2 regions of the Oceanobacillus locisalsi genome follow, and region 2 is predicted to be linked to the other one. Evidence: riboswitches for the same ligand, from Rfam matches in the RefSeq annotation. Region 2 holds a riboswitch; the other holds the start of a gene.
The links. A riboswitch is a leader RNA that binds a small molecule or an ion and turns the genes downstream of it on or off. The one in region 2 is predicted to bind S-adenosylmethionine.
Positions count from the first base shown of each region.

Region 1 (12,094 bases), on a different contig from region 2:
TTCATTTGTTTTTTCATAATAGCATAGCCGCTATTTTCCGGATCGCCCGGATAAAATACCTGTTTCACCTGTGAATGCTGCTTTAATTTTTCTGCAATTTGCGAAGCATTTTCAGCATGTCTATCCATTCGGAGCGGTAATGTCTTAAGCCCGCGAATAACAAGCCAGGCATCAAAAGGGGAAAGCACTCCGCCGATATCTTTTTGCGTCGTTGCAGCAATTTGGTCTATCAATGTTTGTTCCCCTGCTGCCAACCCTGCAATCACATCGCCATGTCCGCTTAAATATTTGGTAGCACTATGTACCACCACATCTGCTCCCAATTCTAACGGACGCTGTAAATACGGTGTAGAAAATGTATTATCCACCACCACTAAAATATCATGTTTTTTAGCAATACCGATAACCAGTTCCAGGTCGATTACTTCCATGGTTGGATTAATCGGTGTTTCAATATAAATAACCTTTGTTTCCGGACGAATGTTATCCTCTATGCTTTGAGCATCCGTCATTGCTACGTAGTCTGTTTGAATATTATATTTTTCATCCATCATCGACAACAGCCCGTAGGTACAACCATATAATCCGGAAGAGCAGATGATATGGTCATTTGCTTTGGTAAGTGCAATTAATACAGCAGATATTGCAGCCATCCCCGAAGCAAAAGCTAATCCTTTTTCCGCCTTTTCCAGTGCTGCCAGTTTTTGCTCCAGAATTTGTACGGTTGGATTGCTGACACGGGTATAGACATGCCCCTCTTCTTCTCCTGCAAAGCGGGCTGCGCCTTGTTCTGCGGTATCAAAAGTGAATGTAGATGTTTGAAAAAGCGGCGGCGTCAAACTGCCCAGAAGCGCTTTTGAATCATATCCTTCATGAATCATTGCCGTTTCCATATGTTTAAACTGTTTCCCCATTTATATTCTCTCCCATCCTTGATAAAGATGATACATGCTGATGTGCCTCTCCCTTTATGATAAAGTATTCTTGCGCTGTTGGGAATGTTTCCGTTTCAGAAATTTGTTTTAATTTATTTCGAAAATCATTGCTTCCTTTCTTATAAAGTTTTAGTATTGATTTTAGACTCTTCACTAAAATAAAGGATTGATAAACTAAATGTCGTTATATGCGTTAGTGACCGCTCTGAAAAACACTACGCTAGCTAGATGTACATACCATATTTAATCTTATATTCCAATAGTTGATTTTGGTGTTGAACCTAATTTTCGTTTCATTATTTTCAGAAGGCAGGAATGTATCATGGAGGATAAATCTTTAAAACAAGGAGCGGTTATCACCTTTCTTGCTTATTTATTATGGGGAATCTTCCCGATTTATTGGAAGTTTCTTGAACACGTTCCAGCTGGTGAGGTGCTTGCCCACCGGATTGTCTGGAGTTTAGTGTTTATGGTTTTCTTAGTGTTGGTGACAGGTAATTGGCGTCATCTGATGGAAACTGTCCAGGAGCTGAAAAAAGATAAAAAGAAAACCATCGCTATTGTGACAGCTTCTATTGTAATATCTATCAATTGGTTTCTATTTATTTTTTCGGTACAGCATGGACATGTGCTGCAAGCTAGCTTAGGCTATTATATCAACCCTTTAATCAGCATTTTATTAGCGGTTTTTGTATTGAAAGAAAAGACAACAAAGGGACAAGTCTTATCGTTCATCCTTGCAGGAATCGGGGTACTTTATTTAACACTGAGTTACGGTGTGTTCCCTTGGATTTCGCTGTTATTAGCGCTCACTTTTGGTTTTTACGGGCTGATTAAAAAGACGGTCAACCTGCATGCTATGTACGGATTGACAATTGAAACACTCGTCGTTGCACCAATCGCTTTGCTATATTTAATCTTTATCCCGTTGGAAGGATCATTTACTTTTTCACCTTTCTTTGCGCCGGATAACCTTTTACTCATCGGGGCTGGTGTCGTTACCGCAGTACCTTTACTGCTATTTGCTGCAGGTGCCAAACGCATTCCATTGGCAATGGTCGGCTTTTTGCAATATGTCGCCCCGACGATTATGTTCTTCTTAGGCGTGTTCTTATATAATGAGACATTTACGGTGCACCATATGATTACCTTTGCACTGATTTGGTTTGCCCTTGTTATCTATATGGTAAGTATTTATCGGGATACACCGCGAAAAAAAGAAAAGAAGAAGATAACTGCATAGCTTCTATGAAGCAGGCAGCAGAAAAGGAAGGTTTCTCCAACAAGGAATCTTCCTTTTTGAATCCCTAGTAAAATACTTGACTTTTAATCTGCAAAACTATATACTCGCTAGTAATTTCAAAATATTTAGCAGAATCTCTTATGAAGAGCGGTGGAGGGACTAGGCCCTGGGAAGCCCGGCAACTTGAAGTATCAGGTGCTACATCCTACAGATACATCGTCTGAAAGATAAGAGAGAGTTCAAAGTTATTTATAAGAGCTCTCTTCATTTTAGAAGGGAGCTCATTTTTGTTGAAAAGTGTGTTCAAAAAAAGGGAGGAAATACAATGTCAAATAACCGAGTACAGCAGGACGAAACGATTTTATTACATGGAGGACAAGTTCCGGATCCTGCTACCGGAGCTCGTGCAGTACCTATCTATCAAACGACTTCTTATGTATTCCGTGACACAGAGCATGCGCAAAATCTATTCGGATTATCTGAACCGGGAAACATTTATACCCGTATTATGAATCCGACGGTAGATGTGCTGGAGCAGCGGATAGCGCAATTAGAAGACGGTGTCGGTGCTTTAGGCGTATCCTCGGGAATGGCTGCCATTACGATGACCATCTTAAATATTACACGCGCTGGAGACGAAATTATTACAGACAGCAATCTGTACGGCGGAACGTATAATTTATTTGCCAACACGCTTCCTCGATATGGAATCGATGTAAAATTCGTAGACGGTACCGATCCAAAAGCCATTGAAGCTGCGATTACGGATAAAACCAAAGCTATCTTTGGTGAAATCATCACCAATCCGAGCCTGTATATTTTTGATGTCGAAACAGTAGCTGATATTGCACACAATCATGGCATTCCTTTAATTATAGATAATACGTTTGCTCCTTATGTTGCCAAACCGCTGACTTGGGGTGCAGATATTGTCGTTCACTCTGCCACAAAATGGATCGGCGGGCATGGTACAACGATTGGCGGCATTGTTGTAGACAGCGGAAGATTTGACTGGAACAATGAGAAATTCCCTGACTTTATCGAACCGGACGAGAGCTACAATGGATTAAAATATGCGGATTTGGGTGCAGCTGCTTTTATTACGAAATTGCGTGTTCAGTTATTACGTGATATTGGTCCTGCACTCAGTCCGCAAAGCGCCTTTTTATTACTGCAAGGATTGGAAACATTGCATCTGCGAATCAAGCGGCATAATGAAAATGCGGAAAAACTGGCCGCTTATCTGGAAAATCACCCTGCAGTAGAATGGATTAACTACCCGGGGTTAGAGTCCCATCCATCCCACCAGCTTGCTAAGAAATATTTAAAAGGCGGCTTTGGCTCCGTTATTACGTTCGGTATTGAAGGCGGCCGTGATGCAGGCCGTGCTTTAATTGATAATGCAGAACTCTGGTCTCATGTTGCCAATGTCGGGGATGCAAAATCACTGATTATCAACCCAGCTTCTACGACACACCAGCAGCTAACAGCCGAAGAGTTAGCAAAAAGCGGCACGCCGGAAGAGTTGGTCCGTTTATCAGTCGGTCTGGAAGCATTCGATGATATTGTAGCTGACTTGGATCAAGCCATTGGTAAAGCGACAGGAAAATCATTGGGCAATCAGCAATCTGCTGAAGAAATAGCGGTGCAAAATTTATTGCAATCTCCATTTGACCGCAGTGAAGGTGTTCGTAAAAAGCGGATTATTACAGTCGGTATTGCAGATGAAGAAATTGTTCCTCTGTATAAATTAGGCTATGAGGTTATCCCGGCAGCAAATATAGATGAGGTGACAACAGAACTCCTGACTCACGCTGATGCGATTTGGCTGCAGGAAGGAAAACCGGCACCAGAAGAAAATGCAGATTATAAGGGAACCATCTTATTTACCAAATCAAATCCTGATGTCACATCTGAAATATTTATTCTTTCCAACGTGCATCCGACAGAACTCGCTTTAGCATTACGCAGTTCCGGACGCTAATTATAAAAAGTTATCCTACCCATCTTTTTTCTATCGAACACCATATGGAAAAAAGATGGGTATATTTATCGCAATGTAACTGGTCTGATTCGTTCAACAAACATTCAGCGAAAGGATAGAACTCCACCACTGAATAACGTTTTACTTTATGTTATAATAAAAACTCAGTGACGTCTTCTAGTATAAAATTTAGAAGACGTTTTTCATTTCACTTGTTTATTATTTATTATCCTTGATTAAAATAGGAATATAAATATACAGTTATATAAGTTGAATTATTAAATCTATCTTTTTAATTTTTCTAACGTTATCATTCATTAATTATGTTGTTATATGCTGTAATCAGCGGAGGAAAAACACGGAGACTCCTATGGGAACAGGGCGGGCTGAAGATCCACTTGAAAAGCGGGTTTCTTTTCAAGTTAGCTGAAGCCGTCCCCATGGAAAGCGTAGTGTTTTTCCGGAGCGAATGCCAGAAGGCAAAATCTTTACTTCAACTTATATAGAAATTTAATTTCCTTTCAAATTCATAGGTAATTTTACTGGTTTCCACATAAACTAGAAGAAAAGAACACGTAGGTGTGATAATGAAGATGACAAAAAAGAAATGGCTTATTCTTATTAGCTCCCTTCTTGTTGTTATAATTGCAGTTATTGCTATTTTACAGCTCCCTTATTTCCAATTAAACTCAGAACAACGGGAAAGAGAAGATGCGCTGAGAGAACAAATTACGCCTGAAGAAACCGACGATGAAGAAGAAACAGAAGACGAGAGTGAAGAAGTTATGGGGAATAACGCTGAACAGGAAAGCGGCCCTATAGCTGTTGATGAAGACTTGGAGAATACATTTGATTTTGCTTCCGATGAAGATGTGGAAATCGTTACACTAGGAGATTCACTTACGCAAGGTGTAGGAGATAGTACTAACCAGGGCGGCTATGTAGGTATATTAGACAGAACACTCCAAGCGTTTGATACGGATATCCATTTTACGAACTTTGGCAAACGTGGAAACCGTTCTGATCAACTGTTAAAAAGACTGGAAGAAGAACCAGAAATTACGGATGCCCTGGAAGAAGCGGATATTGTCATTATGACCATCGGGGCAAACGATATTATGCACGTATTAAAAGAAAATATCATGGATTTAGAAATCAATTATTTTAATGAAGAACAAAGCTTTTATGAAGACCGATTAAATGATATATTTGACGAAATTCGTTCTGTCAATGATGACGCTTCTATTTATCTATTAGGCATATTTAACCCTTTTAAAAATTATTTTGAAGACATTCCGGAATTAGATCAAATTGTCCTGAACTGGAATGATACAGGAAGAGAAATTGTCAGCCAAAATGAGAACAGCACCTTTGTACCAATTGACGATTTATTCGATGATACAACGGTAAATTTATTTGCGGATGATAATTTTCACCCTAATTATGACGGATACTATGTAATGGCTGAGCGCATTCTGGAATATTTTAATTAAGTTGGGATGAAAACGACAATGAGAGCAAACAACAAACGATTTACAATAAAGAATAAATGGAAAGCCGGTTTCCTCGCCCTTCTTATCTTGAATGGCGTCATCTTACTTTTGCTGCTGGCATTGGTTTTTTGGCCGGTTTCCAATAATGCATTTCCTCCAAAGTCCACAATAGATGAACAAGAAAGTTCGGAGTTTTATATTCAGACCACCAAACAGAATTTAAATAATTTAGTCAATGCTTATGTTGAAAAATTGCTGGAGGGGTCGGACCATCACTATCGTATTTTACTGGAAGAGGATGTCCATCTTATGGGAGAACTTCCTGTCTTCTCCTCCACCGTTCCCCTATCGGTTCGTCTTGAACCAATAGAACAGGCAAATGGTGATCTGGTATTACAGCAAAAATCTATCTCTGTCGGACTTTTAGAGCTGCCAAACAAAAAAATCATGGAATATATGGATCGATTTTTGCCAATGCCTGAATGGGTAACCATTGATCCGGACAGTCAGGAAATTTATGTAGCTGTAACAGATATGGATTTAGAGGGTAATTTTGATGTTGCTGTACAGCATATGGATTTGGAAGCAAATAATATTACCATGAAACTTGTTGTCCCTTATGAAACTCTCGGCATTCAAGATGTTAGCATGGACGCCATGCAAAACTTGTTTGAATAAAGGACAAGAAAAAGCACAAACGCCTTATCAAGCGCTTGTGCTTTTTCTTTATTTAGGATTCTTTACCGTCCAGTTACAAATTAGAAATATAAGATAATGATGGCTGTTCCGTTTCCGATAAAGAATCCATATCTTTATAATGTAGCAATACTCCTTCATAAACAAGCTTTAAACTCGGAGTACTCCGAATGTCCTCCGGTGTGGTAAAGTAAGGATCTTTTGTTAATGGAAGACTTGTTACGTTTTGTAATATCGTAGCTACAAACTGCGAGCAGAAAAAGGCTGTCTCACGTGTGATTTTTATTTTCATCATAATTCCGATCAGCCCAATAAAATTATAACGATACTTCTCTTTGTCTATTTCTATATGTTTAATAAAGGATTGAATACATTCATATTCTTTCCTGCTCACTTCCAGCTCATAAATTTCACATCTGGCCTGGTTTAAAAAGGGTGAGGAAATATCCTCTTTCACAAAACCACCGATAAATGGATTATTAGGCTGTTTTCTTCCAAAGCTATAAACTTCTGTCAATTCTCTATCTAAAGCAATCGAAACATGGTTTAAAGGCTCCCGGGTATACAGATGAATCAATCGTGACAGATAACTGCCTGTATCCGTAAACAGCAAATAAACCGTCCTGCTTTTCATCTCATTGTCCCCCCTCCTCGGACATACCCTTTTTATTAATATATACAAAAGCTTTTTCATATACAATAGCTGACCTGAAAAATAACGTTATATTTAGATAGCAAGCATCTGCGTGCCTGATTTTATTCCGGAAGCTTTTCTATCATTTTTCATTACGTATAAAATGGAAATAAGTTTCATGGGTGACACGAATTTGAAAATTTTCCCGTATTTCAAGCATTTCTTATTTATTTAGCCTGTTCCGATGATTTATTATATGAAAATGAATTGATTTGGTATCCATATCTGCTGGATTATTCTTATACTCTCGATTATTCTTTTCCATCAGATTTGGCACAGGATAATCATGACAATGCATATCTTATTCCGTTGATTCCGTTTTTTCAGCTTATCTTTATATTACCTGTTATCTCCTTTACAGATAATAACCCAGCGTCATATTTCCAGCTACGTCTTCAGGTCTATATCGTTCTTGCTTATACTAAGATAGAATTCAATGATTTAACCCTCTTACCTTGCATTATGTCTTCAAATAACGTAAACTAATTCTGATAATGATTTTTTCATGGTGTAAAAGTCTATAAATTTACCGCTTCACAACAGAGAGAAAAAACGTTGCACAAGCGGTAACGAATGAATGCTCATACCTTGATTTATTCAACCAACATTCGGTGGCAGGAAAACAAAATAGCCGCTGAATGAAGTTTCATTTTATTGGAGGCAATATATACAATGTTAACTGTAACCAATGTTAGTTTACGATATGGTGATAAGAAACTTTTTGAAGATGTTAATTTAAAATTCACGCCGGGAAATTGTTATGGTGTGATTGGTGCAAACGGAGCAGGAAAATCAACTTTCCTGAAGATTCTTTCCGGTGAAATTGAACCGCAATCCGGTAATGTATCCATTACTCCAGGTCAACGGCTGGCAGTCCTAAAACAGGATCACTTCGCCTATGAGTCACACCCTGTTCTGGAAACCGTATTAATGGGTCATGACCGTTTATATCAGGTCAAGCAAGAAAAAGACGCAATTTATATGAAATCTGACTTTAGTGAAGAAGACGGCATCCGTGCTGCTGAGCTCGAAGGGGAATTTGCAGAAATGAACGGTTGGGAAGCAGAATCTGATGCTGCTGTCCTGCTGAAAGGCCTCGGCGTCGATGAATCTATCCATGATTTAAAAATGGCAGAAATTCCAGAAGAACAAAAAGTAAAAGTATTACTGGCACAAGCTTTATTCGGCAATCCGGATATTCTTCTTCTTGATGAGCCGACCAACGGATTAGATATCCAAGCTATTCAATGGCTGGAAGAGTTCCTGATACAATTTGAAAATACCGTTATCGTTGTATCACACGACCGTCACTTTTTAAATAAAGTGTGTACGCAAATTGCAGATGTTGATTACGGAAAAATTCAGCTTTATGTCGGGAACTATGATTTCTGGTATGAATCAAGCCAACTTGCTTCCCGCATGGCACAAGAATCGAATAAGAAAAAAGAAGAAAAAATCAAAGAGCTGAAAGAATTTATTGCCCGCTTCAGTGCAAATGCATCTAAATCCAAGCAGGCAACTTCTCGTAAAAAAACACTGGAGAATATTACACTGGATGATATTAAACCGTCTTCCAGAAAATATCCGTATATCGCCTTTAATCCGGAACGTGAGATTGGAAATGATCTGCTGCAGGTATCAAACTTATCAAAAACCGTTAATGGCGTAAAAGTGTTAGATAACGTGAACTTCACTCTCAGACCAAACGATAAAGTAGCACTCGTCGGCAAGAATGATATCGCCAATACAACCTTATTGCAAATTATTGCTGGAGAATTAGAGCCGGATGAAGGTTCTTATAAATGGGGAATTACTACTTCCCAATCCTATTTTCCAAAAGATAATTCCGAGTTCTTTGATGGCGTGGATTTAAACTTGGTAGATTGGCTGCGTCAATACTCTCCTGAAGATGAAACAGAAACATTCTTGCGCGGTTTCTTAGGCAGAATGCTGTTTTCCGGAGAGCAAGCGAAGAAAAAAGCAAATGTGCTTTCCGGGGGAGAAAAAGTACGCTGTATGCTTTCTAAAATGATGCTCTCCAAAGCAAATGTACTTATTTTCGATGAGCCGACAAACCACCTTGACCTTGAATCTATCCAGTCACTGAATAACGGGCTTGTTCAATTCAAAGGTTCGATTATCTTTACTTCGCATGACCATGAATTTATCAACAGTATTGCAAACCGGATTATGGAAATAACTCCGAATGGCATTGTGGATAAAGAAATGTCTTATGATGAATATGTACAGGATAACAAGCTGCAAAAGCAAGTAAATGAGATGTACACAACAGCGTAATAACAGCCTTTGTTTCTTAAAAATGGTGCGGTGAATCATAGCGATTTACCGCACCATTTTTTCATGCGCTATTCTTCTTCAGTTTCTCACGTACTTTTTCCAGCATATCTGAAGTCATACCATCCATATCATATACCGGTTCAAATCCCCATTCTTCTCTGGCTGCATCCGTGTTGATCCGGTCTGGCCAGCTCTCTGCAATCCCTTGTCGGACAGGATCTACTTGATAATCCATTTTAAAATCAGGAAGATGCTTTCGGATTGCCGCTGTAAAATGCTCTGGCGCAGCAGACATCGCTGTAATATTAAAGGCATTACGATGCTTTAACTTGGCGGGGTCTGCCTCCATCAACTGAATAATCGCATCCAATGCATCCGGCATATACATTATATCCATATGTGTTCCTTTTGCAATGTAAGAGGTATACACCCTATTCCGAACAGCTTCGTAATATACTTCCACCGCATAATCAGTAGTGCCGCCGCCTGGAGCTGTTACATAAGAAATTAAACCGGGGAAACGGACACCTCTTGTATCTACTCTAAACCTGGAGTAATAGTAATCACAAAGAAGTTCCCCAGCTACTTTATTTACTCCGTACATCGTTGTCGGACGCTGTAATGTATCCTGCGGCGTATTATTTTTCGGCGTACTCGGACCAAATGCACCAATAGAACTTGGGGTGAAAAATTTTAAATTTAATTCCTTCGCAGCTTCCAGAGCGTTGACAAGTCCGCCCATATTAATTTCCCACGCTACCTTTGGGAAAGCCTCTGCCTTTGCTGATAAGAGTGCGGCCAAATGAATAATCGTGTCAACATTGTATTTTTTAGCGATCTCATAAATTTCTTTTTCCCTTGTCACGTCAACTTCTTCAAATATTCCGGACGGATTTTCCGGCCTGCGAATATCCGAAGCAATGATATTATCTTCCCCATGCGTGCTACGAAGCTTCTCCGTTAATTCTGAGCCGATTTGCCCTAAAGCACCGGTTATTAAAATTTTTTTCATCTCAGAAAACTCCCCTTAGAGGTCGTTCAAAAAATAATGAACATACCTTTTCTTTTAAATGAGTTTCATTTCTTTACCGATTTTTTCATAAATGCGGATAGCGCGATCCAACATTTCCTTTGTATGTGCTGCTGTCGGCATATTGCGGACGCGGCCGGTTCCTTGGGGAACTGTTGGAAATACAATAGCCTTCGCATAAACCCCTTCTTCACGCAAGCGCTTACTAAATGTTTGTGCTTGTTTTTCATCACCGATAATACAAGGCGTAATCGGTGTTTCACTGTTTCCAATAGCAAAGCCAAGCGCTTTTAACCCTTTCTTCAAGTAATCACCGTTCTCCCACAGCTTTTTATTCAGTTCGGTGCTTTTCATTAACATGTCAATTGCTTTGGTGCTTGCTGCCGCATCTGCAGGGGAAACAGCTGTAGAAAATAAAAATGGACGGGAACGGACTTTCAGCCAATCAATCAAAGATTGTTTTCCCGCTACATAGCCGCCAATTACACCAATGGCTTTGGACAATGTCCCCATTTGAAAATCTACTTTCTTCTGCAGACCAAAGTGTTTTACGGTTCCTGCTCCATCTCCAGTAACGCCGGAACCGTGCGCATCATCGACATAAGTAATTAAATCAAATTCTTCAGCAATATCCACAATCTCCGGAAGCTTTGCGATATCACCATCCATGGAGAAAACTCCATCCGTAATAACCATTACTTTATTATATGCTCCTGACCCTGTCGCTTCTTCGACTTTCGCTCGTAAATCAGCCATATCTGAATGTTCATACCGAATTATTTTTGCTTTGGATAAACGGCAGCCGTCAATAATAGAAGCATGATTTAAAGCATCCGAAAGAATCGCATCATTTTTGTCCATCACAGCTGAAATCGCTGCCATATTACAATTAAACCCGGATTGGTAAGCAATCGCTGCTTCGGTTCCTTTAAAAGCAGCAATTTTCTTTTCCAATTCTATATGCAAATCAAGGGTTCCATTAATGGTACGGACTGCCCCGGCTCCAACACCATACGAATCAATTGCTTGCTTTGCCACATCTTTTAAATCTTGATGCGTTGCAAGACCCAAATAATTATTGGAAGACAGGTTAAGCAGTTTTTTTCCTTCTATTATAATTTCCGGGCCATTTGCCCCTTCTAAGGTATCAATTTCGTTATACAGACCCTTTTCTTTTAAATCAGAGATATTCGATTCCAAAAATTGATCCAAATTTTGGCTGGTCATTCGTATCATCCTCCCTTAAATCACTTCATTTTGTAACCCCTTTCAATTATAACATACAAATATCGCTCCCCTATTATTCACAGAATTAACGAACATATATGAAAATAATTGTTTTTCCTGCTAGCCAAGATGCTTACATTATCCTATACTTAGATAGTTGCATATTATTTAAGATACGATGGAGGGTTGTACAGAACCATGCGAAAGATTCTACTTACTTTGTTCATTTTTGTCATTGCAGCAGTAGGGGCTTTAGGCTATTCAAATGCTCATAACGATAATAATGAAGAAATTGAACAAAGCCCGGCTTCCACTACCACTGAAATCCACAATTAAGAAGGTAATAAAAAACAGAACATTCTCCTTGGACTTTTTGCTAAAGAGATCGAAAATAGATGATGGTTTACGACAGCTAAACACTTATGTATTTCAATCACTTTGCTATAAAACTTGCAGATATAAAAAAATAGCTTAAGAGTATACGAGACTCTTAA
Region 1 covers NZ_JBHTKK010000001.1:226,673-238,766, forward strand. Annotated here, with positions in the region: gene megL (methionine gamma-lyase) at 1-914, opposite strand, end outside; gene rarD (EamA family transporter RarD) at 1,258-2,178, shown strand; SAM riboswitch class I at 2,314-2,412, shown strand; gene ACFQ19_RS01015 (O-acetylhomoserine aminocarboxypropyltransferase/cysteine synthase family protein) at 2,504-4,162, shown strand; gene ACFQ19_RS01020 (SGNH/GDSL hydrolase family protein) at 4,756-5,655, shown strand; gene ACFQ19_RS01025 (YpmS family protein) at 5,674-6,333, shown strand; gene ACFQ19_RS01030 (hypothetical protein) at 6,407-6,985, opposite strand; gene ACFQ19_RS01035 (ABC-F family ATP-binding cassette domain-containing protein) at 7,718-9,343, shown strand; gene ACFQ19_RS01040 (NAD-dependent epimerase/dehydratase family protein) at 9,405-10,355, opposite strand; gene ACFQ19_RS01045 (glycine C-acetyltransferase) at 10,410-11,600, opposite strand; gene ACFQ19_RS01050 (hypothetical protein) at 11,799-11,936, shown strand.
Region 1: it holds a riboswitch for S-adenosylmethionine, as region 2 does, so the genes downstream of both, ACFQ19_RS01015 (O-acetylhomoserine aminocarboxypropyltransferase/cysteine synthase family protein) here and ACFQ19_RS07575 (methionine ABC transporter ATP-binding protein) in region 2, are expected to answer to the same signal.

Region 2 (12,094 bases):
CCGACTCAGGCTCTAATATTGGGAGGATTCAAGGCAGTCCTGCAATTTGGCATATTGGCTGCGTTGGACAATTTAATTTTGATTATGTTCTGCTTCCTCTGAACATGTAAAACAATACAGGTTCCCTTGATCGTGTACACCATCTAAGAAACCCTCTTTACAATAAATCATCTTACCGCATTTTACACATGTCCCTATATATTCTTTCATCCGGATTCCTCATTTCTTGCTCCAAATTGATTATTGATTTTCAAACATGAAATCCACTACTTTGTTTACGTGGATGTCCATTGTATCTAAAAGTGGAATGTCAAAATCTTCTTCAGAAAAAATCATTGGCAGTTCTGTACAACCGAGGATCAGGCTGTCAATCTGCTTCTGTTCAATCATTTCATCGACAATTTGTTTAAAATCTTTTTTTGTTTCGGGTTTTACAATTCCATTTTCTAATTCATTTACAATTTTTTCGTGCAGGTATTGCTGTGTATCCTCTTCTGGAACAGAAATGTGTTTTCTGCTTTCTTCAAAGGGTGTTTTGAAAAAATCTTGTTCCATCGTAAACTTTGTGCCGAGGAGGCCAATATGCTGTACACCTTGTTTTTCAGCCTCTTCCACTGTTGCGTCGACTATACTTATCATCGGAACGGAAACTTGTTTTTGTACTTCATCAAAAACAAGGTGCGGCGTGTTCGCTGCAATAATGATACCGTCTACTTCCAGTTGTTCCAGTTTGCGTGCAGCATTTCCGACATACATAATCAAATCATCTAACCGCCATTCACTAATGTACCTGAAAATATTGTACATATTAATACTGTTAATAAACAATTCGGGCAGTACCTTAAGTGATCCTTTCTTTTCTTGAAACCGTCTAATAATGGACTGATAATATTCGACCGTTGACTCTGGACCTAAACCTCCAATAATGCCAATTTGTTTCATTTTATTCCTCCTTCCATAAAATTTTAAGCTGTTTCTTTTGGCAAGAATATAACAAAGTGTAAATGATGTATCTATTTTTAAATATTATAATTCCTATTTACATTATAAGAATTGATTGCCGGATTTACAAGTTAAAATAAAGGGTAGAAATGAATACGTTTAATCAATATAGGGATTTTTACAAATTGAAACTTTTATCAAAACTATTTTCAAATTGTGAAAATGGCCTTACAAGAGCAGATTGATACCTTTATTATTGCTCAAAATAAAAAGTGAAAATAACACGCCAAGATGAAAAAGGATTAAACCATTTTTTATCACTCTTTTGCACAGTCCACTCGCATAATTAGCTCATTCAAATGGTCTTGCAATTTAGAATAGTTTTACTCACAAATTGTTTCTGAAAAATGTATTGACAATATAATAGTCTAAATGTATTGTATATATTAGATTAAAAAACATTCGACGAATTTTGATAAAAAATAACAAAATTCGATTGAAAACAGTATAGTAAAAACTGTTCATATTAAATATTCTTATCCAGAGAGATGGAGGGGACTGGCCCAATGATATCTCGGCAGCGGTCAAAAGAACTGTGCTAATTCCAGCAGGCTTAATAAGCTTGGAAGATAAGAAGTGATTAGTACATATATGTTTTATTGATACGATCCTTCTTTTTCCATAAAGAAGGATTTTTTAATATCAATTTATACCTCTATTGTATAAATTTGTTTTAGCAAAGTGCCAAGAACGAAAGGGGACAAAAAGCACCATGATTGAGTTTCAGAATTTAGAAAAAGTATTTAATAGTGGAGGTAAGCAGATTCATGCGTTGAATGATATTAATCTGAAAGTTGGCAAAGGTGAAATATATGGTGTGGTTGGATTCAGCGGTGCTGGTAAAAGTACACTCATCCGTTGTGTCAATTATCTAGAACGTCCAACTTCAGGTAAGGTTGTCGTGGACAATCATGATTTAACGGTATTATCTGAAAAAGAAATCCGAAAAGTAAAGAAAAATATTGGAATGGTTTTTCAGCATTTCAATCTATTAAATTCAAAAACGGTATATACAAATGTAGCCATGCCGCTCATTCTTGAGAAAATACCAAAAGAACAGATTAAAAAAAGAGTGCATGAATTACTTGAATTTGTTGGGTTAGAAGATAAAGCAGAAGTATACCCAGATCAATTGTCTGGCGGACAGAAGCAACGGATAGGTATTGCGAGAGCTTTGGCTATGAATCCATCCATTTTACTTTGTGATGAGGCAACATCTGCGCTTGATCCACAAACAACTAGTTCCATTTTACAACTCTTGAAAAAAATAAACGTAGAATACGATATTACAATTTTAATGATCACACATGAAATGTCAGTGATTCGTGAAATTTGCGATAAAGTTGCTGTTATGGAAAATGGTCAAGTTATTGAAGAAAATACTGTATTTAACCTTTTTTCTGCGCCCAAAACAAAGACTGCACAGAATTTTGTCAGCTCCGTTATGCATGATCAAATCCCTTCTTCTATTCTAGAGATGATTGAAAATAGTGATGGTTCAAATAATGTGTTTCGGATCAATTTCCTGGGTGAAGCAACAGGAGAGCCGCTTTTATCACATATTGCTAAAAAATTTGATATTAACGTTAACATGTTATTTGGTAATATTACGGAACTTCAAGGAACGCCTTTTGGAAACCTGATTGTTGAATTCCAAGGACTTGATTCAGAGGTAAAACGAGCCTTAGATTATATGAAATCGAAACAAATTAGTTTTAAGGAAGTGAAATCACATGCTAGTTAATTCGGATCAAATTATTGAAGCCTTAATTGAAACAATTCAAATGGTTGGAATATCATTTATTTTTTCCATCATTCTTGGTTTGCCGTTAGGTATTTTGCTTTTTGCCACCCGTAAAGGGCAAATACTTGAAAATACAGCTATTTTTACAATAACGAATGCGGTTATCAATATTTTCCGTTCCATCCCATTCATTATTCTGCTAGTGGCAATTATTCCACTGACTCGATTGATTGTTGGAACATCCATCGGTACCGCAGCAGCTATTGTTCCATTGGTTTTCTATGCAGGACCATATATTGCCAGGCTCGTAGAAAGTTCTTTGCTGGAAATTGATGAGGGCGTATTTGAAGCTGCAAACGCGATGGGTGCTACACCCTTTCAAATTATTTTTCGTTTCTTGCTTCCAGAAGCACTTGGTTCCTTAGTTGTTAATTTTACAATTGCAACGATTGGACTGATTGGGGCATCCGCAATGGCCGGAACAGTCGGCGGCGGAGGAGTTGGTGATTTGGCTATTACATATGGGTACCAACGGTTTGATACCGTAACAATGACTATTACGGTTGTTATCCTGATTGTGATGGTTCAGGGATTACAATCACTTGGTAATACACTATCTAAAAAAATTAGAAGAAGATGACAATATAGGAGGAAAAACATAATGAAGAAATCAGTACTATCTATTCTTTTTTTAGCATTAATTATTTTTACTACAGCATGCTCTAGTGATGCTGAGGAGGAAACAGTTAAACTTGGTATCAGCGGTACAGATAGTCGTCAGTGGGACTATGTTTCAGAAAAAGCAGCAGAGGAAGGAATTGATGTAGAAATTATTTCTTTTAACGATTACGTTCAACCGAATACTGCTCTAGCTGATGGGGAATTAGATGCCAATGCATTCCAGACGGTTGCCTACTTTGACGAGTTTATTGAAGAACATGATTTAGACTTAGTACCGATTGCAACAACAGTACTTGCGCCAATGGCTCTTTACTCGGACGAATATACAGATTTACAAGATGTTCCAGACGGTGCTGAAATTGCGATTCCAAATGATGTATCGAACCAGGGAAGAGCGCTTATGTTACTTCAGGATGCCGGATTTATCGAATTAGTAGATGATTATGACGGACTTGGAGGGATAGAAGAAAGCGTTGTTGAAAATACGAAAAATATTGAATTTGTTGAAACAGCTCCTGCTCAGATACCAAGAGCATTAGGTGATGTAGATGCAGGGATTATTAATAACGGATTTGCAAGAGATTCGGGTCTTAACCCAATCAATGACTCCATTTTTCATGAAGATGAAACAGCTTATGATTATCTGAACATCATCGCAGTGAATGAAGAAGATCAAGATAATGAAACATTGAACAGATTAGCCGAACTTTTCCAAGAAGAAGATACGGCTGAATTTATTGAAGAAGAATATGATGGAACGCTTATTCCAACTTTTGCTCCATTAGAAGAAATAGGATGGTAATAAACTTTACAACAAAAGAGGAGAACATGATGTTTTCCTCTTTTAGATAAATAAAAGGGAGGAATTGTAATGACAAGTTTAACAACAAACGCAAAAAGTATCATTTCAGAAAATATAGAAAGAAATAAGGACCGGTATATTCAGACAAGTCATGATATTCATAACAATCCTGAAATCGGGAATGAGGAATTTTACGCGTCTGGTTTATTAACAAAAGTTCTTGAAGAGGAAGGCTTTACTGTAGAGAAAGCGGTAGCCGGTCATGAAACGAGTTTTGTTGCGCGATATAAATCAGATAAAGCAGGCCCTTCCATTGTCTTTTTAGCAGAATATGATGCTTTGCCAGGGCTTGGACATGGCTGTGGTCATAATATTATTGGAACAATGAGTGTTGCTGCGGCAGTTGCTTTAAGTAAAGTAATTGACGAAACTGGGGGTGAAGCAGTTGTTTTTGGAACCCCTGCGGAAGAAGGCGGACCAAACGGCAGTGCAAAAGGCAGCTTCGTGAAACATGGATTAGTAGAAGGAATGGACGCGGCCATGATGATTCATCCAATGGGAAAAACTGGTCTAACCAGTCCTTCTTTAGCTGTTGATCCGCTTGATTTTGAATACATTGGGAAATCTGCGCACGCCGCTGCTACACCTCATGAAGGGATTAATGCCCTGGACGCTATTATCCAATTATTTAATGGAATTAATGCATTAAGACAGCATGTAACTGATGACGTGCGCATTCACGGAATTATTACGGATGGTGGTGACGCAGCGAATATCGTTCCTGATTATGCCAAGGCAAGGTTCTATATCCGTGCAGCAACCAGAACTCGTTTAAATGAGGTAACGAAACGTGTTAAAGCCATTGCTGAAGGGGCTGCATTAACAACAGGTGCTAAATTAAATGTTATTGCTTTTCAAAATGAAGTAGATAACCTCTTATTAAATGATCCATTTAATGAGGTATTTAGAGAAACGATTGAAGAGCTGGGGGAAACGGTAAGTGCCAGAGATGGAATGGGCTCAACGGACGCAGGAAATATTAGTCAAGTAGTCCCAACAATCCACCCTTATATTAAAATTGGTGCAGACGACATTGTGCCTCATACAATACCATTTAGAGAGTCGGCTGCTTCTGAAAAAGGGGATGAAGCTCTTATTAAAGGAGCAAAAGCACTAAGTTTAACAGCTTTGCGACTGATAACAGAACCGGAGACATTATCAGCAATCAAAGAAGAATTTAAACAGAGAAAAGAAATAGAAGAAAATATTTAATAAGAAGGGCAGTTTCCATTTTAGTGGAAGACTGCCCTTTGTCTTGCTAAATTTTTGCTCATAAACATTCGTTTCTAGAGCATTTCCTTTAATGAATATGCGGATAAAAAGGTTCATATACAGGGTCGGTATAATATGGCGGCCTGATTTTAATCGACGGTGTACTCCAGCTGTAGTTCAAATAATGCATTTCCAGTTCTTCTACTTTATTTTCTAATAAACGTTTGACCTCAGGGTAAAATTCAAATGCCAATTTACTGCCTCCTTTTGAAAATCTTTATGTTATTTCCGGGCGTATTTTACACATGCATGTGAAACGAAGGTGGTCTATACAATGCTATATTGCTTCACATATGCATTCGCCTAATCATAGCCTATGAAAAGAAAGGGGAGATCGTTATGACAAATCAAAATAATGACCGGAATCTATCCTTATCAGAAGAAGCACTGAAACAAATCCGGGCATACCAGCAATGGTTTGAAGAAAATAAAATAGAAGATCCATATCCGTATTACCCGATATACGGTAAAATTACCCAGTATGAAGAGGTGCCTCTTACTCAGCCGGAACAACGGCAGTTGATTCAGCCGGGTGTTGAAAAATTAATGGTGCCTAAACCGATTATTGAGAATCCAAACTATAAAGGAAGCGGAAAATTAGAGGGCAAGGTTGCACTGATAACGGGCGGGGACAGCGGAATGGGAGCTGCGGCGGCAATTGCTTTTGCGAAAGAAGGTGCTGACGTTGCGATTGCTTATTTAAATGAGCATGAAGATGCCGATCGGACAAAAAGAAGGATAGAGGAACTTGGGCAGGAATGCTTATTATTGCCAGGAGATCTTCGTGAAAAACGACAGTGTGAACATATTGTTAGAGAAACAATCTCTCACTTTCATACATTGGATGTTCTATGTAATCATGTCGGGATTCAATTTCAGCAAAATGACGTGACTGACATTACGGATGAACAATTTGATCAGACCTTCAAATTGAATATTTATTCGCATTTTTACACGACGAGAACAGCACTGCCTTATTTAAAAGCGGGAAGCTCCATTATTGGAACGTCGTCTGTGGTTACTTATGCGGGAGAGCCTTTATTAATGGATTATGCAGCTACCAAAGGAGCCGTCGTCGGATGGACACGTTCTTTGGCGAAAAATATTGCTAAACGGCAAATTCGGGTGAATGCGATTGCTCCCGGGCGAATTTGGACACCGCTTATTCCAGCCAGTTTTTCTGCAGATGAAAATGCTCTGACTGGAGGGAATTTATTTGACCGCATGGCTCAACCTTTTGAGGTAGCGCCGACTTTTGTTTATCTGGCATCGGATGATTCCAGACATGTTACTGGTCAAGTACTCCATGTAGATGGGGGAGAATCAACCAATTCTTAACATCTTTTTAAATAAAAAGCTCATAAATGGGGTGATTTATTGATTCATGAAGCCGCCATATCTGAAATGAGGCTTCATGAATATCTATTATTGGTTCCCTTTTCCGCCCCAATCGTCTCGTTGAGGATTTTCAAATGGTTTGTCCTGATCCTGTTCATCTTGTGTAGCACTGCATCCAAATAACATTCCTGCAGAAATGATAAAAGCAATCATACATAACGTTAGCTTTTTGACTTTCATTGCTGTCACCTCGTTTCAGTAATCGATATCCCACCTTAATATTTTCCTTGTTCACAAATCTTATGCTTAGCAAAATACTTATTAAAAAATCATGAAAAATAGTGGCTATCTGCTAAAAATATGCGAAGTCACTATTTTTTATTATTTTATGGTTTTCGTCCAGCCCTTTGTATGCAGAAAATGCGATTTTAATGAATGTGTACAATCTACATAATTAAAAAAAGCATAAATTACTTTATATCTACAGGAAAGGAGTGTTAGGTATAACAGGAAATAGACGCTATTCTGATATAGTCTTTTTTTCTAAGAAGAAGGGACTGTAAGGGTTTTGCCCTAAAGTAGAGCAATGGTGATTCTAAAACTAGGACAAACACGATGGTATAACTGCCGTACAAGAGGAAGTAAAATCTGCCAAGCAAAGTACGCATCAGGAGAAAAGGGCGTCAATAAATCCTCGGAATACGTCGAACTTTCGTGCGCAGGCACGTAAATAGCAGATTCCTTGCAAAGCAGTACCCTGATGGTGATGCCATCCAGGGGAACGAACTTTAATAGGAATCAATGACAAGGAATATTAGCTGTCAGCAACAGGCAGGTGATTTCTCTTTTGAGGGGTTTTATAAATAAAAAGAAAATCCCAAAACACGATGGAAAGGAATGAATAAGGTTGGCTAATTTAACAGATCGTCAAAGAAGATTATTAAGTTTGTTAAACCAGCTATCACAAAATGTAGTTACTACTAATAGCGCCAATGATACCAATAATGACAGTACACTAAGTAATAATTTTTCTCTAAATCTACCCGGATTTAGTCTAGATGCGGACCACAATTTAAATTTAGGTTTTGGTAATTGGGGAGGAAGAAAACCGAGTCCGCCTAGCACTCCAACAAATATCAGAGAAGTCTTACTGAGTTTAGTAAACGAACAAGTGCAGGTCACGACTCCTTTTGACACAATATCCGGAACACTAATTGCCGTCCAGGATGACTATGTTGTGATTATTGAAGCTTCTGGTGCACAAGCATTGGTTCGAATTGAAAAAATTGAATTTGTCAGTAATTCGTAAAGGAGGCGTTTACATGTTTGAAGCAACGTTTGCTGCTGAATTAGGTAATCGAATTGGAACAAGAGTTGAAGTAGCTACGGATAATAATTTAATCGAAGGTATTCTTTCAACCGTTACCGATGAATTAGCTTTAGTTATTGATGTTACAAGCGGTTATGGAGATAATGTCAAAATATATATTTCAGTAGATGCGATCAACTTTGCCCGTTTCCCTGTAGCGGCGTAGAAAGGATTATTTCACTATAAACTGAACTGTTGAAGAAAGTTTCGTTGATAGGCTCCCCATTTGGGGAGAATAGAGGGATTAAAAAGATACCCTGGCGTAATAGCCGGGGTATTCTATTCCTCATCCTTATTTCATGATAGCTGTGAAATATATTTCCACACTATTTGCGACATGGAATGAAGTTATATGCTGTTCCATTTTGAACTGCTGTTCAATATATTACTTTCATACAATTGGAATTCGGAGGTGATTTTTATGGTTAATCAAGCCCATGGCGGGAGTTTAATTTGTCGTGAATTAAAAGAGACGGAAAAAGAGGAAGCGGTCAGGAATGCTGAAAAGCTATCCGCATTAATGGTGAATTCCTGGGTGCTTTCTGATATGGAATTGATTGGAACAGGGGGATTCAGTCCGCTGACAGGATTTATGGGGCAGGCTGATTATGAAAATGTTGTTGAACATACACGTCTTGCAAATGACACCATCTGGAGTATTCCCATTACATTACCAGTTACAGAAGAGCAGGCGCAAGACTTTCATATCGGTGAACAAATTGCCCTTAAAGGAAAAGATGGCATCCTCTATGGGACAATCACCCTGGAGGAAAAATACACTTACGATAAAAAGAAAGAAGCCTTCCATATTTATGGAACAACTGACGCGGCGCATCCAGGGGTAAAGAAAGTGTATGAGCAGGGAAATATTTATCTTGGCGGGCCAATTACACTATTTCAACGTCCGAACCACAGTCCGTTTACAGCATATTATATGGATCCGGCAGAAACGCGGCAAATGTTTGCGGACTTAGGCTGGCAAACCATCGTCGGTTTTCAGACACGAAATCCCGTTCACCGTGCGCATGAATATATTCAAAAAACGGCTCTTGAGACGGTGGATGGGCTGCTGTTGAACCCGCTTGTCGGCGACACTAAGTCAGATGATATCCCGCCTGATGTCCGGATGGAAAGCTATGAAGTGATTTTGAAAAACTACTATGTAGAAGATCGGGTACGTCTTGTCATTTATCCGGCGGCCATGCGTTATGCAGGACCGAGAGAAGCTATTCTGCATGCCATTGTACGCAAAAATTATGGCTGTACGCACTTCATCGTCGGGCGGGATCATGCTGGTGTCGGAGATTATTATGGCACATATGATGCCCAAGTGTTGATTGGTCAATATGGAGAAGAATTAGGTATACAGATTCTTAAGTTTGAACATGCGTTTTACTGTGAAATTTGTGAAAATATGGCAACCGGAAAAACATGTCCCCATGGCAAAGAAAATCATGTGCATTTAAGCGGTACAAAAGTGCGTGAAATGCTGCGTAATGGTAAGCGACCGCCAAAAGAATTCTCACGCCCGGAAGTTGCTGATGTCCTAATCAAAGGAATGCAGGATAAAGAATAAAGTGTTCAAAAAACAGCAGCTTTTTTCTTTTGAATATGTTTTAAAAGAGGATTTGATTCCCTATGACATTGGAAATGATGTTTGTTCTGATTTTACTTCTGGCCATGTTTACTGCTCTGGTTTTTGAAGTGGCCAGACCAGATATGGTTATTTTTTCTGTGTTGGTTATATTGCTGTTATCTGGCATTTTGACAGTGGAAGAGGCGCTTAAGGGTTTTTCCAATGCAGGAATGTTGACAATTGCATTATTGTTCATTGTTGCGGGCGTTATACAGAAAAGCGGTTTAATCCATCAAATGATGGAAAAATGGCTCCGAAACAGTCGTACTTCTGCAGGTGCGATGATACGATTTTTTGTGCCGACGTCGGTGCTTTCGGCTTTTTTAAATAATACCCCGATTGTGGTGACCCTTACCCCGATTATTAAAAAATGGTGTGAAGACCGCGGAATCGCACCATCGAAGTTTTTAATACCATTATCCTACGCTACCATCTTAGGCGGGATGATAACGTTAATGGGAACATCCACGAACTTAGTCATTCATGGTTTGCTTCTGGATCTTGGAATGAAGGGGTTTTCTTTATTTACTTTGGCTGCAGTTGGTATACCTGTCACGTTCATTGGGCTACTTTATTTATGTACGATTGGATATAAATTACTGCCGGATAACCAAAGTTTTAGTCAGAGATGGAAAGAAGAACCTAAAGAATATATTGCGGAAATGAAAGTGACGCAAGCTTTCGGCAAGCTTGGCAAACGTGTGAAACAGGCCGGTTTGCGTGATTTGAAAGGACTTTACTTGATTGAGATTATCCGTGGAAATGAACGGATTTCACCAGTCAGGTCAACGACGGTGATTCAAATTGGAGATCGCCTGATTTTTACCGGTTTGATGTCAACCATTGCTGATTTGCAGAAGATGAAAGGGCTGGAGCTAGAAACAGGAACGAATATTGACCTGGATGATCTGAAAGACGGAACGACCAGTTTAGTAGAAGCAGTCGTGTCAGACCAGTCGTTCCTTTTATCCAAGACCATCAAACAATCGACTTTTCGTTCACGATATGATGCAGGAGTGATAGCAGTACATCGGAATAATGAACGAATCAAAAGTAAGGTCGGGGATATCGTTTTGAAGCCGGGAGATACGTTATTGCTATTAGCAGGACCGGATTTTGTCGCACAATACCGGCGGTCGAATGATTTTTTTGTTGTATCCGCGTTAGATACGCCGGAAGCCTTGAAACAGAGTACGAAAAAAGGCTGGTTTTCCATCATCATGCTGCTGGTGATGATTGGTACAGTAACTCTGGGATGGCTTGATATGTTTAAAGCAATGGCTCTGACAGTGCTCGTGTTTTTGGTTGCAAAAATAATAACACCGCAGGAAGCGAAGAAATATATTCACTTTCATGTTTTATTATTGATTGCGAGTTCATTCGGGATTGGTGCAGCAATGAGGAAAACAGGGCTGGCGGAATGGACCGCGGACGTCTTACTGGATATCGGTAAACCGTTTGGACTGTTGGTTATGTTGTTTATGATCTATCTATTGACGAATTTGTTTACGGAACTGGTTACGAATAGTACAGCGGCTGTTATGATGCTTCCAATCGGTATAGAAATGGCACAATCGCTCCAAGTTGATCCGACGGGTATTGCTGTTGTTATTGCCGTAGCTGCTTCAGCAAGTTTCGTAACGCCAATCGGTTATCAAACCAATTTAATCGTATATGGTCCTGGAGGGTATACGTTCATGGATTATGTAAGAGCAGGGCTTCCATTGAGCCTGATAGTAATGTTGACGTCTGTTTTCATTATTTATCATCTATGGTTTTAGGAGGGAAAGTATATGGCAGATTCTAAAAATATTTCGTGGCATGATTCGAAAGTGACAAAAGAACAGCGCAGAAATTTGAATCATCATAAAAGTGTCACAGTATGGTTTACTGGTCTGTCCGGATCCGGCAAATCAACTATTTCGGTGGAACTGGAAAAAGAATTGCATCGTTCAGGTGTCCGGACTTACCGTTTGGACGGAGATAATATCCGCCATGGATTGAATAAAGACCTTGGGTTTGATCCAGACGACCGTAAAGAAAATATCCGGCGAATCGGGGAAGTATCCAAGCTGATGGTGGAAGCTGGGCTGGTCGTATTGACAGCATTTATTTCCCCGTATCGTACAGATCGTGAAGAAGTACGTAACATGGTGGAGCACGGTGAATTTATCGAGGTGTTTGTAGATG
Region 2 covers NZ_JBHTKK010000006.1:148,289-160,382, reverse strand. Annotated here, with positions in the region: gene ACFQ19_RS07580 (aspartate/glutamate racemase family protein) at 241-942, opposite strand; SAM riboswitch class I at 1,476-1,578, shown strand; gene ACFQ19_RS07575 (methionine ABC transporter ATP-binding protein) at 1,715-2,746, shown strand; gene ACFQ19_RS07570 (methionine ABC transporter permease) at 2,736-3,386, shown strand; gene ACFQ19_RS07565 (MetQ/NlpA family ABC transporter substrate-binding protein) at 3,408-4,229, shown strand; gene ACFQ19_RS07560 (M20 family metallopeptidase) at 4,299-5,501, shown strand; gene ACFQ19_RS07555 (hypothetical protein) at 5,590-5,754, opposite strand; gene ACFQ19_RS07550 (SDR family oxidoreductase) at 5,901-6,899, shown strand; gene ACFQ19_RS07545 (hypothetical protein) at 6,987-7,139, opposite strand; gene ACFQ19_RS07540 (DUF2642 domain-containing protein) at 7,807-8,208, shown strand; gene ACFQ19_RS07535 (hypothetical protein) at 8,222-8,434, shown strand; gene sat (sulfate adenylyltransferase) at 8,690-9,844, shown strand; gene ACFQ19_RS07525 (SLC13 family permease) at 9,907-11,685, shown strand; gene cysC (adenylyl-sulfate kinase) at 11,698-12,094, shown strand, end outside.